Regions from separate parts of the Mesorhizobium sp. P2_A8 genome, predicted to be linked through region 1. Evidence: predicted binding sites of a transcription regulator. Region 1 holds the regulator's gene; the other holds the start of a gene.
The links. Region 1 encodes PhoB, which activates phosphate uptake and scavenging genes when phosphate is short. Its sites were predicted from a motif close to TGTCATNNANCTGTCAT; they were not measured.
Positions count from the first base shown of each region.

Region 2: a site for PhoB is predicted at 1,351-1,367, ahead of AC1D10_RS07580 (acid phosphatase). Genes of this name have one in related genera too.

Region 1 is NZ_JBFUDB010000001.1:1,120,879-1,124,290, forward strand. Features, by position in the region: gene pstA (phosphate ABC transporter permease PstA) at 1-250, shown strand, start outside; gene pstB (phosphate ABC transporter ATP-binding protein PstB) at 247-1,053, shown strand; gene phoU (phosphate signaling complex protein PhoU) at 1,079-1,786, shown strand; gene phoB (phosphate regulon transcriptional regulator PhoB) at 1,806-2,495, shown strand; gene AC1D10_RS05520 (ROK family protein) at 2,508-3,412, opposite strand, start outside.
Region 2 is NZ_JBFUDB010000002.1:205,589-209,000, forward strand. Features, by position in the region: gene AC1D10_RS07570 (cytochrome b) at 1-382, shown strand, start outside; gene AC1D10_RS07575 (cytochrome c1) at 410-1,282, shown strand; gene AC1D10_RS07580 (acid phosphatase) at 1,413-2,108, shown strand; gene AC1D10_RS07585 (alpha-hydroxy acid oxidase) at 2,287-3,412, shown strand, end outside.

The DNA of each region.
Region 1 (3,412 bases):
ATTGCTGTCGATCGCCCGTATCTCGGGCGAGACGGCGCCGTTGCTCTTCACGGCGCTCAACAACCAGTTCTGGTCGAGCAATCTCAACGCGCCAATGGCCAGCCTGCCTGTGACCATCTTCCAGTTCGCTCTCAGCCCTTACGAGGAATGGCAGCAACTGGCCTGGACCGGCGCACTCATCATCACATTGACGGTTCTCGCGCTCAGCATCTTTGCGCGCAGCCTGACAGGACGCAGAGAGGACAAATGAGCCAGATGTTGTCTCCAGACATGACGATCGCCGCCGAGGCAACCGCCAGCAAGGCCAAGATCGAAGTCAAGAACCTCAACTTCTACTACGGCCAGAGCAAGGCGCTGAAGGACATCACGCTGTCGTTGCCCGAGCGCAGCGTCACCGCCTTCATCGGTCCTTCGGGCTGTGGGAAGTCGACGCTGCTGCGCGTCTTCAACCGCATCTACGAACTCTATCCCAAGCAGACCGCCGAGGGTCAGGTGCTGCTCGACGGCCAGAACGTTCTGGACCGCTCGCAGGACCTCAACCTTTTGCGGACCAAGATCGGCATGGTGTTTCAGAAGCCGACGCCGTTCCCGATGTCGATCTATGAAAACATCGCCTTCGGTGTCAGGCTCTATGAGAAGCTCAGCAAGTCGGAGATGGACGGCCGCGTCGAGCAGGCGCTGAAGCGTGCGGCTCTGTGGACCGAGGTCAAGGACAAGCTCAACGCCAGCGGCCTCAGCCTCTCCGGTGGCCAGCAGCAGCGGCTCTGCATCGCCCGAACCGTGGCGGTGAAGCCGGAAGTCATCCTGCTCGACGAGCCGGCCTCGGCGCTTGACCCGCTGTCGACCGCCAAGATCGAAGAACTGATCGACGAGTTGCAAGCCGACTACACGATCGTCATCGTCACCCACAACATGCAGCAGGCGGCGCGCGTGTCGAAGCAGACCGCCTTCATGTATCTGGGCGAACTGGTCGAGTTCGACCGCACCGAGAAGATCTTCACGTCGCCCCGCGAGAAGCGCACGCAGGACTACATCACCGGCCGCTTCGGCTGAGCTCAGGCATACGAGGGACAGGATCATGGGCGAACACACAGTCGCTTCTTTCGACGAGGATCTCGGACAGATCAGCAGGCTCATCAGTGACATGGGCGATCTCGCCGGCTCGATGGTCGGTGGTGCCACCAAGGCGCTGCTGAATTCCGACAACGCGCTGGCACAGCGCGTTGTTTCAGACGACGCGATCATGGACGCGCGCCAGCGCGAGCTTGATGACCGCGCCATCACGCTGATCGCCAAGCGGCAGCCGATGGCCGACGATCTGCGCCATGTCGTCGGTTCGATCCGCATGGCCGGCGATCTCGAACGCATTGGCGACCTTGCCAAGAACATCGCCAAGCGCGTCGGCACCGTCGGCCTCAGCGTCACGCCGCGCGACCTGTCGCATTCCATTGACGGAATGGCGCAGCTGGTGCTGATCCAGGTGCAGGGTGTCATCGAGGAATATGCGGCGCGCGACGCCGCGGCCCTGGCGAAACTGCGCGCAGACGACGAGCGCATCGACGTCAAATACACCTCCGTGTTCCGCGAACTCCTGACCTACATGATGGAAGACCCGCGCAACATCACCGCCTGCACGCATCTTCTGTTCTGCGCCAAGAACCTCGAGCGGATCGGCGATCACGTCACCAACATCGCGGAGAATGCGTATTATGTTCTGACCGGTACGCAGTTGCCCGCCAATCGTCCGAAGCAGGACGAGACGGCAATGTCCGCGCCGGCGGCATGACGACAGGGGTGACCAGCCGATGATCGCGCCACGCATCATGGTGGTGGAGGACGAGGAGCCGCTCGGTGTGCTGCTCCGCTACAATCTGGAGTCCGAGGGTTACCAGGTCGAGGTGGTGACGCGCGGCGACGAGGCCGAGATCCGGTTGCAGGAGAACGTCCCCGACCTTCTGGTGCTCGACTGGATGGTGCCGGCGGTTTCCGGCATCGAACTCTGCCGCCGGCTAAGGATGCGTCCTGAGACCGAGCGGCTGCCGATCATCATGCTGACCGCGCGCGGCGAGGAAAGCGATCGTGTGCGTGGCCTCTCGACCGGCGCCGACGATTATCTGGTCAAGCCGTTCTCGACCCCCGAATTCATGGCCAGGGTCAAGGCGCTGCTGCGCCGCGCCAAGCCGGAAGTGCTGTCCAGCGTGCTCAAGGTCGGCGACATCGTGCTCGATCGTGAATCGCACCGGGTCTATCGCAAGAAGAGCGAGATCCGGCTCGGACCAACCGAGTTTCGCCTGCTCGAGTTCATGATGCGTCATCCCGGTCGGGTGTTTTCGCGCAGCCAGCTGCTAGACAATGTCTGGGGCGAGACGATCTACATCGACGAGCGCACGGTGGACGTGCATGTCGGCCGGCTGCGCAAGGCGGTCAACAATGGCCGCATGCCCGACGTCATCCGTACCATTCGTGGGGCGGGATACGCGATCAGGGAAGATTGACTCCCGTCTGATTCACGCGACGTTCTTGCCGACGATGCCGGATCTTGTGTGAGTGCCAAGCGCGAAAATTTCCTGGTCGACGAAGGTCAGTGCGCGCATGGCGCAGCCTTCGCGGATCAGTGGCAGTTCGTTCGGCTCGGTGTCGAAGGAAATCGATTTCGAGTGCTGGCCGCCTGCGGTCTGGGCAATCGCCTCGCGCAATGCCGGCTCGATCAGGTCGAAGGCCGCGGCGCTGACACCGACCATGGCGACCGGCGCCGGATCGATCAGCGCGAAGAGGCTGCCGAGACCGTAGCCGAGCGCTTCGCCGGCCTTGCGATAGGCCTCGCGCTCGGGTCCATCGCTTTCGCGGGCCGCGGTCGCCAGGGCGCGCATATCGGCGTCGCTGACATCGGCGACTGGTTCTGCGTCCTCACTCATCTGCCTTGCGTTGCGCCAGATGGCGTAGTTGCCGGCATAGGCCTCGACGCAGCCGCGCCGGCCGCAGCGGCACAGCGCGCCGTTCGGCCGATGGATCATGTGGCCGAACTCGCCGCCCGAAGAATGGGTACCGGTGAACAGTTCGCCCTTCAGCACCAGGCCCATGCCGATGCCGTGCGACAAAAGGATGGCGATGAAGTCGTCGCGGTAGCGATCAGGGTCGCGCCAGCGCAGCGCCACCGCCATCATGTTGCAGTCGTTCTCCATGGTGGCGGGAATGCCGAACTCGTCCTCGAGTATGTCGGCGAAGGCGATATCGGTGTGCGGCGTGATCGGCGACCACAACATGGCGCGGGCACGCGTGTCGGTGATGCCCTGGATCGCCAGCGCGATGCGGGCGACATTGCGGACGTCGAGATCGGGGTCTTCGAGGCGTCGCCGCACGATGGCGACGCATTCGCCGACCAGCGCGTCGCGCGACATGGTCAGCGTGTCGA
Region 2 (3,412 bases), on a different contig from region 1:
GCCGATCAACTCCAAGCTCGGCGGCGTGCTGTGCATGTTCGGCGCCATCGTCATGCTTTTCCTGGTGCCATGGCTCGACACTTCCAAGGTGCGTTCGGCGGTCTACAGGCCCTGGTACAAGCTGTTCTTCTGGTTGTTCGTGGCTGATGCCATCCTGCTTGGCTGGCTGGGCTCGCAGCCTGCCGAAGGCAGCTATGTGTTTATGGCGCAGATGGCGACGTTGTTCTACTTCGCCTTCTTCCTGGTTGCGCTGCCGGTGCTCGGCCTGATCGAGACGCCGCGAAGGCTGCCGAACTCGATCACCGAGGCTGTGCTCGAGAAGAACAAGGGCGGCAGCGGGCATCCGGCGGGTGCAGCGGCCGCACCAGAGACCAAGGGCTGAGCGGTAGAGAATCTAAGGGGATTTGGCATGAAGAAGATTCTCACCTCGCTGGCGCTGATCGGCCTTGTGGCCGCCGGCACTGGGGCCGCAGCCACTTGGGCGATCGCCGCCGAAGAGGCACACAACGCGGCCGCGCCGACGCATTTCCCGATCGACGAGCCGAAGGAGATGAACTGGAGCTTTACCGGCCCGTTCGGCACCTATGACAAGGCGCAACTGCAGCGCGGCCTGAAGGTCTACAAGGAAGTCTGCTCGGCCTGCCATTCGATGAATCTGGTGGCATTCCGCACGCTTTCGGACCTCGGCTATTCGGACGCCCAGATCAAGACGCTGGCGGCCGAGTACACGATCCATGACGGCCCCAACGATGCCGGCGACATGTTCGACCGCCCCGGCAAGCCGTCCGACCATTTCCCGGCGCCCTTCGCCAACGAGGAAGCCGCCGCTGCCTCCAATGGCGGCGCCGCTCCGCCCGACATGTCGCTGCTGGCCAAGGCACGCGGCGTCGAGCGCGGCTTTCCGCAATTCGTCTTTGACATCTTCACCCAGTATGCCGCGGGCGGGCCCGACTACATCCACTCGCTGCTGACCGGCTACGACGAGACGCCGCCTGCCGGCATGGTGATACCGGAAGGCACCCACTACAACCCGTACTTCATGTCCGGCGTGTCGCTGAAAATGCCCAAGCCGCTCTCCGACGGCCAGGTGACCTATGACGACGGCGCGCCGCAGACCGTTGACCAGTATTCCCGTGACGTGTCGGCCTTCCTGATGTGGGCGGCCGAGCCGCACATGGAAGACCGCAAGAAGACCGGGTTCCGCGTGCTGGTGTTTCTGCTCCTGTTCGGCGCGCTGGTCTATCTCACCAAGCGCAAGGTGTGGGAAGGCGTGGCGCACTAAGCCGCACACAGCCATGTGATCGCAAGGGGCGCCGAAAGGCGCCCTTTTGCATTTGTGGAGAGCGGTGGTGTCACATGGCCGTCACTTGCGTCTGGCGATCCTGTGCCGCTCTCATCAAAGGATCGCACCCATGAAAAGATACGCATCGCTCGCGGCAGGCCTGCTGCTGCTCATCGTCGGCTCGGCCGCGCAAGCGGAAGACGCCCAGCCCTTCGTCACCAGCAAGGATATCGACCTGACGATGATCCTGCCGCCGCCGCCGGCAAACGATTCGGCGCAGACCAAGGCCGAACTCGGCGAGGTGCTGACGCTGCAGGTGACGCGCACGCCCGAGATGGTGGCCAGCGCCGTTGCCGATGCCGAGGAGAATGTCTGGCGCTTCGCCAACGTCATGGGGCCGAGATTCAACAAGGAGACACTGCCGAAATTCAGCGCTTTCTTCGATCGCGTGGTGGCCACAGAAGGCGCTGTCGTTGATCCGGCCAAGGATGTCTGGAAGCGTCCGCGTCCGCACCAGCTCAGCGACCTCGTCAAGCCCGCGGTCAAGCTGTCGAGCTCCGGTTCGTGGCCTTCGGGCCACGCGACCGTCGGCACGATGATGGGCATCATCCTGTCCGACATGGTTCCGGAAAAGCGCGCCGCGATCATGGCGCGTGCGGCTGAATACGCCCACAATCGTGAGGTCGGCGGCATCCATTACGCCTCCGATATCGAGATGGGCAAGATTTCGGGCAACGTCATTGCCGCGGTCCTGCTCAACCGGGATGACTTCAAAGCCGAATACGAGGTGGCCAAGGCCGAGCTTCGTTCCGATCTCGGCATGTGATCTTCGCCGGCAGTCGATTTTCGATGAAAGGGGCGCTTCGGGCGCCCCTTTTTGTGCTCGCGGCCAGGGCTCGGGCGGCAGCTTGGCAATTAGGCCGTTGGCACGATGACTTCCGGTTGATATTCGACGCAGGAAACGATGGCGACGGCTCGCCTCACCATGGCATTTGGAATCGATGATGCGGCTCAGCGACTGTCACAATTTTTCCGACTTCCGCCGCATGGCGCAGCAACGGCTGCCGGGGCCGATCTTCAACTACATCGACGGCGCGGCGGACGACGAGGTCACCTATCGCCGCAACACCGAAAGCTTCGAGACCTGCGACCTGGTTCCCAACGTCCTGCGCGGGGTCAGCGAGATCGACATGTCGGTGACGGTGATGGGCCAGAAGCTGGCGATGCCGGTCTACTGCTCGCCGACCGCCTTGCAACGGCTGTTCCATCATCAGGGTGAGCGGGCGGTCGCCAAGGCCGCCGCCAAATACGGGACGATGTTTGGCGTGTCCTCTCTTGGCACCATCAGCCTCGAGGAGGTGCGCAGGATCAGCAGCGGCCCGCAGGTCTATCAGTTCTACTTCCACCGGGATCGCGGCCTCAACCGGGCGATGATGCAGCGGGCAAAGGAGGTTGGCGTCGAAGTGATGATGCTGACCGTCGACAGCATCACCGGCGGCAACCGTGAGCGCGACAAACGCACCGGCTTTGCCATTCCCTTCAAGCTCAACCTGGCCGGGATGACGCAGTTCGCGCTCAAGCCGGGCTGGGCGCTAAACTATTTCACGCATGAGGGCTTCAAGCTGCCGCAGCTCGACGAGCATGTCGATATGGGGGGCGGCACCATGTCGATCAGCCGCTATTTCACCGAGATGCTCGATCCGTCGATAACGTGGGATGATGTCGCCGAGATGGTCAGGCTATGGTCGGGCCCGTTCTGCCTCAAGGGCATCATGTCGGTGGAGGATGCCAGGCGCGCCGTCGAGATCGGCTGCAGCGGCATCGTGCTGTCGAACCACGGCGGCCGCCAACTGGATGGCTCGCGAGCGGCTTTCGACCAGCTTGCCGAGATCGTCGATGCGGTCGGCGACCGGATCGACGTCATCATGGATGGCGGTGTGCAGCGCGGCACGCATGTGCTGAAGGCGCTGTCGCTCGGCGCCAAGGCGGTCGGCGTCGGCCGCTACTATTTGTTTCCGCTGGCGGCGGCCGGCCAGCCAGGCGTCGAACGGGCGCTCGAACAGATGCGGGTCGAGATCGAACGCGGAATGAAGCTGATGGGCTGCAGTTCGATCGAACAATTGTCGCGCA